3 regions of the Paenibacillus sp. FSL R5-0517 genome follow, and region 1 is predicted to be linked to each of the others. Evidence: riboswitches for the same ligand, from Rfam matches in the RefSeq annotation. Region 1 holds a riboswitch; each other region holds the start of a gene.

What was found. Region 1 has a riboswitch for S-adenosylmethionine ahead of mmuP (S-methylmethionine permease). Riboswitches for the same ligand answer to the same signal wherever they lie in the genome.
Region 2: it holds a riboswitch for S-adenosylmethionine, as region 1 does, so the genes downstream of both, metA (homoserine O-succinyltransferase) here and mmuP (S-methylmethionine permease) in region 1, are expected to answer to the same signal.
Region 3: it holds a riboswitch for S-adenosylmethionine, as region 1 does, so the genes downstream of both, MKX40_RS25490 (methionine ABC transporter ATP-binding protein) here and mmuP (S-methylmethionine permease) in region 1, are expected to answer to the same signal.

The regions. Positions count from the first base shown of each region.
Region 1 is NZ_CP150235.1:5,988,905-5,992,069, forward strand. Features, by position in the region: gene mmuM (homocysteine S-methyltransferase) at 1-21, opposite strand, end outside; gene mmuP (S-methylmethionine permease) at 1-1,411, opposite strand, end outside; SAM riboswitch class I at 1,502-1,604, opposite strand; gene MKX40_RS26790 (Ger(x)C family spore germination protein) at 1,675-2,877, opposite strand; gene MKX40_RS26795 (GerAB/ArcD/ProY family transporter) at 2,874-3,165, opposite strand, start outside.
Region 2 is NZ_CP150235.1:1,951,592-1,954,756, reverse strand. Features, by position in the region: gene MKX40_RS08810 (PLP-dependent transferase) at 1-979, opposite strand, end outside; gene metA (homoserine O-succinyltransferase) at 1,004-1,921, opposite strand; SAM riboswitch class I at 2,157-2,280, opposite strand; gene corA (magnesium/cobalt transporter CorA) at 2,732-3,165, shown strand, end outside.
Region 3 is NZ_CP150235.1:5,720,380-5,723,544, forward strand. Features, by position in the region: gene MKX40_RS25485 (methionine ABC transporter permease) at 1-166, opposite strand, end outside; gene MKX40_RS25490 (methionine ABC transporter ATP-binding protein) at 167-1,201, opposite strand; SAM riboswitch class I at 1,327-1,468, opposite strand; gene MKX40_RS25495 (Cthe_2314 family HEPN domain-containing protein) at 1,607-2,323, opposite strand; gene MKX40_RS25500 (heme A synthase) at 2,513-3,165, opposite strand, start outside.

The DNA of each region.
Region 1 (3,165 bases):
AGTCGGTTGTGTTTGTGTCATGTACTTGTCCTCTTTTCTTATTCACACGTTCTGTCAAATAATAAGCTGCGTAACATACTGCGATAAATGGAACCCCACAATACAGCGCAATTCGCTGTGTCGGGTCGAAGGCAATACCTATGCATGAAGCCAGGCATAATATAAATGAAACAATCGGTACCACCGGATACAGTGGTGTACGGTAGACCAGATCCTTGACCGCATGTCCTTCCCGGATATACTGTCTGCGGAACATGTACTGGGAAGCGCTGATGCTCATCCATACGGCAACGACAGCCAGACCTGATATGGAGACCAGCGTAATATACACCGTACCTGGCGCAATAATGCTGGACAGCAGAGCCAGTGCACCACCCACCATACTGATCAGAAGTGCATTCAGCGGTACCCCGCGCTTGGTCAATTTGGCAAACCACGGAGAGATCGTTCTTTTGTCAGCCAGAGACCAGAGCATCCGTGAAGATGCATAGAGGCCCGAATTGGCAGCAGAGAGAATCGCCGTCAGAATAACAAAGTTCATAATATCTGCAGCGTAGGGTACACCCACCCGCTCCATTACCGCTACAAAAGGACTTTCCAATACACTGGCGTCCGACATGGGCAGCAAGGCCGACAAGATAACAATCGTTCCGATGAAGAAAATAACCAAACGCCACAGTGTGGTATAAATAGCTTTGGGAATCGTCTTTTCTGGATTCTCCGTCTCCCCGGCGGCAATACCGATTAACTCAGTGCCTGAGAATGCAAAGTTAACAGCAAGCATAGTCATCAATATCGCTGTAGCCCCATGAGGGAACCACCCGGATGCGGTAATATTTGATAGAAATGGAGCCGGTTCAGCATCCGCCATGGGAATGAACCCAAACATGGCTGCACCACCGATAATAATGAAGATTACGATGGTAACTACTTTGACAGATGAGAACCAGAACTCGGATTCCGCAAAAAGTTTTACCGTTAAAGCATTGAACAAAAAGATCATCAGTGCAAAAAGTGCGCTCCATATCCATACATTTACCGATGGGAACCAACGCTGCATAAGCAGACCGGCGGCTGTGAATTCAGAGCCAAGCGCAACAGTCCAGGTTAACCAGTACAACCAAGCCACCGTGTAGCCTGTTGCTGGTCCAATATATCTTGCCGCATAACTATGAAATGCTCCCGTCTCTGGCATATGAACAGACAGTTCACCAAGACAGAGCATCACCAGATATACTACGATCGCTCCAATCAAGTAGGAAAGAATAGTTCCCAGTGGTCCCGCCTGCTGAATCGTATAACCCGAGCTCAGGAATAATCCCGTTCCAATGACGCCACCCAGAGAGAGCATGACCACATGCCGTGCCTGCATTTTCCGCTGAAAATGCCCTTTGTCGTTGTTGTTCTCCATACCTGCTGCTCCCTACTTCTTCATCCAGAAAAACAAAAAAGACCCACTCTTCCTAAAGAGTGCGCCGTTACTGACAAATAAAAACAAACGCTCCTATCTATCAGGCTGTTCACCCGCTGGAATTAGCACAGTATCCTTCAGATCTGTTGCTGAGGTTTCTAAGGGCCAGTCCCTCCACCTCTCTGGATAAGAAAATGATTTTTTATAAATATAGCGATTGATTATGAATGTGTCAATATTTATATCATAAATGGCACATCTCGCTATTCTGTGGAAGACCCTGGATTGGTAATAGTGGTCTTTACCTCATACGTGATCGGCACGGTACTGAAAATTTTATCCCAATCACCTTTGACTTTCTTCCATGTCTTTGGATGTTTAATACGCAAGCTGTCCCGAAAATCCGCTACATCGACTTTATAAGTATGCTGAAGTTTGTACAACACCTGACGAATCTGTTGTTCGGCCAGCTCAGCAAAATCCTTTTCCAATTCTCTTAGATATTCACCTTTTTCCTCTTCCTCGGGAGCGCGCCAATCCTCCATCAGCCAGCCTTCGGATTCAGTCTTCACATGGAATGAAATATCATTGCCGACCACCTTGGGAATAATTTTCACCTTTTTCTTCTTGATTTCATATACCACGGTGAATCCTTGCTTGTTATGTGTTTTTAAGACACCTCCTTTTTTTTTGGAATTGAGCCATGACAAACCCTCAAGATCTGTTTGACTAAGTTCTCCAATGAATTTCGTTGTTTTTCCATCAAAAATGCTACCTCCAGAGAACTTGTCCTCTCCATGGGAATTCAACACATTTTGCAGCAGAAAGCTGGAACCGGACTGCATCTGTGCATCTAACTTAGACAATAATACAGGATCCAATATTTTGTTGGACAAGTACGAATTGTTCGTAATTCCTGTGAGATAAAATGCCGGAATCCGAGACGGGTCCTGTGAAGTCAACACATCTAATGCAGAATGATGACTGATTAGCACCAGGCAGTTCGGTCGAATATCATTATCCCGTAGTACAAAATCAAGCAATTGGTCCAAACCATATTTTTTGGCAATATCCTTGGAAACGACGATAACTTTCAGATGATGTCCAATAAGTGGTCGATCCCGCCTTAACGCAAACTGACGGAAGATTTGCAACATGGAATCTCCACTGAGCTGTTCATTGGCATAGGATGTTTTGCCGGAAGAAGGAGAACCGGATTGCTGGCTCGATTGACTGTTGGAGAAGCCCGGAGCGATCTGCACCGTGGCAGTTACATAGTTCTTCTTAGGATATGAGCCTCCTTGAGCAGCGATGTCTTTCTCGAATTCCGTCTCTTTGCCGACATCGATTCCAAGACCAACATAGAGACTTAGATCCTCTATTTCCCGACTGCTCCAGCATCCGGACAGCGTCAATAGAATACAAAAGGCAGAAGCTAAACGTAAGAGCATACGGAATGGCATCATGCATGTTTGCCTCCTTTTTTGCGAATCAGACTTATCAACAGTAACACCATAGGAAGAATGCCAAATAAAAACACAGATGCATTACCCAGCATATCTCCAAGTGCAAAAGTATCATCCACCGTTTTGGGCATCATGGCTGTCACATAAATGAATGGAAGCAGACCATACATAATCCCCTTCATTTTTTTTGAACGGAACAAATCACGAATACCCACCGAAGCACAGTAATGTGTGATCGCGGTAGTCGAAAAAATCTGCATAATCCAAATGACCAGCAATAAGGATTCA
Region 2 (3,165 bases), 2.9 Mb from region 1:
CGGCAAAAGCAATCAGTTTGATATGACGCAGCAATGGTTCAACGTAACGTGCATCCTTTACTTTAAAAGAGAAAATACCTGTGTTACCTGTGGATTGTTTATTCTGCACCTCATACCCCGGATGATCGGACAGGCCTGGATGATACACTTCACCCACCGCTGGATGCTCAAGCAAGTATTTGGCAATGGTAAGCGCATTGTATTCATGACGCTCCATGCGAAGAGCCAGCGTTTTCATCCCTTTCATCAACTGGTAGGAGTCACTTGGAGACAATACCGCTCCAATGGAATTATGCAGGAACGCCATCTCTGCAGATAATGCCTCACCCTTGGTTATAATTAGTCCGGCCAGCACATCATTGTGTCCGCCCAGATATTTGGTAGCGCTATGAATGATGATATCGGCACCCAGTTCAATCGGACGTTGGAAAAATGGAGTCAACAACGTGTTGTCAACAATGGTCAACAGGCTGTACTTTTTCGCCCAGGAAGCAACGGCTTCCACATCTGTGATCATCATCAATGGATTGGTAGGTGTCTCAATAAATACGGCTTTGGTATTTGGCTGACGAACCTTCTCCAGTGCTGCCAGGTCATTCGTGTCCACATAACTTGCGGTTACACCGAAACGGGACAAAATGCGTTCGAGCAGGCGATAGGTTCCACCATACAGATCCAGCGATACTATAAGATGATCTCCTTGACCAAACATGGCAAAAATCGTTTGCAGGGCGGCCATACCCGAGCTACAGGCAAACCCTGCATCACCGGACTCCAGCGCTGCAGCCGCTTCTTCCAACACTTTACGGGTTGGATTCGTCGTACGAATATAATCAAACCCCGTGCTTTGTCCTAGCTTCGGGTGGCGAAACGCAGTGGATTGATAGATCGGAAAGTTAATGGCGCCTGTTACCGGTTCATTGATGGACCCTATTTGTGCTAAGCGGCTTTCAATTTTCAACTTGTTGTTGTCTTCCATTGCTGCATCCTCCTGTAATCTCGATTAGATTTGCGGGCCAATATCGTAAGGTGTTTCTTGATACACATAGTAATTGAGCCAGTTAGAGAATAATAAGTTGGCATGAGCGCGCCAGGTAGCCGGTGGCACACGGGAAGGATCGTTATTTGGATAATAGTGTCTAGGCAATGCAATATCCAATCCTTTGGCTACATCCCGGTCATACTCCCACTTTAATGAGAACGGGTCGTACTCGGCATGACCTGTGGCAAAAATTTGTTTGCCGTCTTTGGTCGCAACCAGGAAGATACCCGCTTCCTCGGATTCAGCCAAAATCTCTAAATTTTCATTCTTTTCAATATCTTCGCGTCTCACTTCCGTATGACGGGAATGTGGAACGTTGAATACTTCATCAAATCCACGCAACAATGGAACATGTGGTTTATTGATCGTATGTGGGAAAACGCCAAAGCACTTTTCATCAAGTGGTACTTTCGGCACATCAAAATGATGGTATAAACCTGCTTGGGAAGCCCAACATATGTGGAGGGTTGAAGTCACATTGGTTTTGGTCCATTCGAAGATCTCCTGGATCTCATTCCAATAGTTCACGTCTTCGAAATCCATCTGTTCCACCGGGGCACCCGTAATAATCATGCCATCGAAACGTCGGTGTTCAATCTCGTCGAAGGTTTTATAGAACAGATCCAAATACTCCTGAGACGTATTCTTCGACGTATGGGATTTGGGGTGTACGAGAACAACATCCACCTGAATAGGCGTGTTTCCGACCAGACGAAGCAATTGTGTTTCGGTCGTTTCCTTTGTCGGCATCAGGTTTAATATAGCGATACGGAGTGGACGAATATCCTGCTGGTATGCAGAAGTTTCATCCATGACGAAGATATTCTCTCCTTCAAGTACTTCTTTTGCTGGTAAAGTATCCGGAATTTTGATTGGCATGGTAAGTCTAACTCCTCCTTGTGCATAGATAGATGCAACTGCCACTGGCTTGATGTCTTCATATCAATACAGTGACAGACTGCCTTGAGCTTGTAAAAACATTGAATTGCTCTTTCATCCAACGTTACAAACAACCTCAAGTTCCTTAGCGAAAATCACTGCTGAGAAGTCGGGGCATATGACAAAGACCTTCCTCGGATTTCGAGAAAGGTCATATGTAAATAGATATGCGCCTCTCTCATCTCTCAGTTACAACAGTGCCACTTGACACTAGGTCGCTGCAAGAATTAGCACCGTGCGGTATACCGCCGGTTGCCGGGTTTCATCGGGCCAGTCCCTCCACCTACTCTTGATAAGATTTCGCTGTATTAGATTGTAATTTAATATGGTTCACCGTCTACTTTATTACATTAATGCCCTTACGTCAAGGTGCAGTTCTCTGTCTGCTGTCCAGATCGGAACCGTTCTTCATCCGTTGTCATACACTGCCTCAGGGCGCGAAATAGACACATTTTTGCGCTTGAAAGCACCTTGTACCAGCGGTATACTAAACAAGGTGTTATAAACCCTTATGTGAGAGGTGACATATTAAATGGATGGCGACCCGAGGCCTGACTGGCAGCCGAATTCCGACAAACTGCATAGAGAATTGACATCAGCATGCCGGCAGCGGGACGTGACTTCCGTTTGATTATATAGTGAACGCAGCCCTGATCTCCAGGCTCCGCTGCCGACCGGCTGATTTGTTCTTTTTGCGCCCATAATGATAATATCCGCCGAGTTGGCGGGTGCAGAAGGAGTAGATTAACGATGAAAATCCGGTTGGTAAACAACGGTGTGTTTATTCCGGTGGACGATATTCAGCAGGCGCTGACTCCACCAGCGGAAGGATTTTACTGGATTGATGCAGATGTAGACGATTTGGCGGTACTTCAACCGCTGTTCTTGATGCATGATCTGGCTGTGGAAGACTGTCTTAGTGACGAAGAACAACGTCCGAAGATTGAAATTTATGAGAACCATTATTTTATTGTAATCAATAGCATACGTTTCGATGATGAAGAGATTTTTCTGCGTGCAGTCAACTTGTTCCTTGGCAGACATTTTATTATTAGTGTTACGAAGCAAAAGGTCAGCGAATTGCGCACACTGAAACCAATCCTGTGGGAACAGGAAATCAGTACACCGGATCGTCTGCTCTATTTGCTGGTTGACTTGATTGTTGATAATTATTTCACCGTAGG
Region 3 (3,165 bases), 270 kb from region 1:
TGTACACCGTCCGTGACTTGATCGAAGCAGATCGGGCTGTCATAAACAGCAGAACTCCGAGTGGTAAACCAAAGATAACGGTGAATAGGCCTGATACACCCAAAATTTGCAGTGTCTCTATGGAAGCTTTACCAACCTCTTCCCAACGAACTGTTGAAAAATCCATCTAACGAAGCACCTCCACATCAAGTCCCTCAGCGGTCAATTCGGATATCGTCCGATCAATCGCATTGGAATCACCTTCGAACCGAACGGTCAGCTGACCATAAGGAACCTGTTTAATCGTAGAGATTGTCCCTTGCAGGATGGCAAAATCCACACCCGTCTTGCGAACCGTCCTGGACAAAATCGCTTCATACGTTTTGTTCCCCAGAAAGGATATCTTCACAAGTTTCGATGCAACACCTGCCTGCAATTCAATGCCTGCATTTGCCAGAGCAGTCTCTTCCAGAGCCAGTCCAGCTTCATGGTCACGCATCATGAAGTCCCGCGTAATCGCATGCTGCGGCTTCAGGAACACTTCGGTTACAGGTCCCTGTTCCACAATGCCACCTTGATGAATGACAGCCACCTTATCACAGATGTTCTGAATGACATGCATCTCATGTGTAATCAGCACAATGGTAAGGTTGTACTTTTCGTTAATGTCGAGCAATAACTTCAGAATTGAATTTGTCGTCTGCGGATCAAGCGCTGAAGTAGCCTCATCACAGAGAAGTACATTCGGATCACTCGCAAGTGCTCTGGCAATCCCCACACGTTGTTTCTGTCCACCTGATAATTGAGCTGGATATTTGTTGCTATGGTTCTCCAGACCAACGAGATTGAGCATTTCCTTCACTTTGCGATCAATGGCATCCTTGGGTGTATTCACAAGCTTTAGTGGAAAAGCCACATTATCATATACCGTTGCAGAGGATAACAGATTGAAGTGTTGGAAAATCATCCCGATCTTGCGTCTCTGTTGCTGCAATTCGGTTTTGCTCAGTTCAGTCAGATTGATCCCGTCAACCCATACTTCACCCTCCGTAGGCCGCTCCAGCAAATTAATACAGCGAATCAGTGTACTTTTACCCGCTCCGGAATGGCCAATAACGCCGTAGATTTCACCCTTTTGGATGTTCAAATTCAGCTCGGATAACGCTGTTGTCGACTTTTTTCCTTTGCCGTACGTTTTGGTTAATCCTTTTAATTCAATCAATCGCACTTGCCCCTTTCCAACCACCTACATGTATCTTTACCCGATCTAAAGGAAAACTCCCCTTAAAGTACAAAAAAGAGCCCTTTGCAGAAACAAAGAGGGCTCTTTACGTGAAAGAATATACCTTCTCATCTGCCAAAATCGTGCCTTGCACCATTTTGTAGGAATTAGCACCTAACATCTATAACGAATGATACATGTATCATGTCATTACAAATCGGTTGCCGGGCTTCATCGGGCCTGTCCCTCCGCCGCTCTCGATAAGAAATATGTTATTGTAGGATTTTATAAGTTCATGTAGTTCATGCTTTATAATGTGAATGTAACTTTTGAGAAATATCAGTTCATTATTCGTCATTGTAACACTCTAATTGAAACTCAGTATATTCCAAGTATTCCGATTTGTCAAAGGGAATTATTTCTTTGCCATATTTTATTGATATAACGATAAGAGGCTGTTAACGTTTCACAGACCATATCCACGCCCTGACGCATTTCCTGCACATGCTGATTCAGATCCTCCAACTTTACTTTACCTTGCAAGGTCTGGTGTAACTGCCACAGGTCATCGTGCATTTCCGAGTTCATGTAGTGAATTTCCATATTACGTCGTTTGCGCAGCTTGCTCATCGGCTCCCGATATGAGTCCTTGATCTGAATTAATTTCAATGCAAGATCATGATGCTCCCTCGCAAAATCGAACTGCCTTAACACCGTAAAATAAGAAAAATGCGCTTTTGTATTTGAAGTATTCAGCTGGAATATTTCATTCAATACGGTCCCGACTTTATCCAAAATGGCAAAGCAGCGGATGAAGCCATCTTTGTAGAAATACACATATCGGGCATACTCAGCTTTTTCAGTCGGCGTCATGTCGTCCGTTGAGCCTGCAACGACCTTTTTGCGAAAATGAGCTGCAGCGAAGCTGCTTTGCTCCAGTTCATCCAGTGAGGAGATGAGTCCCTGAGTCCACACATACAGTTTCCGATAGTCATGCGTGGGATCATGATCCACATGCATTTGCCGCTGAAAGAGCTCAAGTGTATGCGCCATGGAGTCCATCGCTTCCTTCAATTTACCTTCGTTTATACGCGGTTTTTCCCCCAACAACGTTCGCAGCATATTTAACCTCCTCTTTTCCGAATCAACATTTCATCACCGTAACACTTCATCCATTCCGTAATTGCTGCTTGCCATAGGTTGCCCTGATCCCCCTGACATCAAACAAAGTCCACCTGTCCAATGATGTACATCACTGGATGGTGGACTTTCATATTAGGCCGAGTACCTTCAAGAGAACTGTATCTGTATCTAGAACCGATTAACCGGTCGATGTAGCTTGTACACCAGGAAACTCATATACGTTAAAACTCCGAACAATATGGCGATATCCAGCATATGAGCGAGAGCTACGAACATATATACTTCCGGGCGGTTCATTGTCACCATCATGAAAATACCAATCACGACTTGCATCAGGATGAGAACAACGGATACCACGCCAAGGGTACGCATTTCCTTGTTGTCCGGATGATTACGGTAAGCGAAATGACCCAGAATTGCAATAACAATGACGAGCGACGCTGCTGCTGCACGGTGAGCAAAAGCAACCGCTACCCCTCCTGAGAGCTCAGGGATGATCTGCCCGTTACAGAGCGGAAATCCGGAACATCCGCCAGCAGAATTCGTGTGGCTCACAAATGCACCCGTGTATACCACGAGATATGTGTAAATAGTGGAGAACCAGACCAGATTCCTGAATTTTTTACTCACCCGAGGGTATTTATTCAGGCGCTCCAATCCGCCATCTTTTGCCTCCTGCCTTATGCCCAGCGCCATCATCAGGGAACTGGCAAAAGCAATCAGTGCAAAGCCGAAATGCAGTGCCATGACTGCTGAAGATTGGGAGAAGACAACGGCAAAAGCCCCCATGATTCCCTGCACGATAACAAATACCAGGGTTA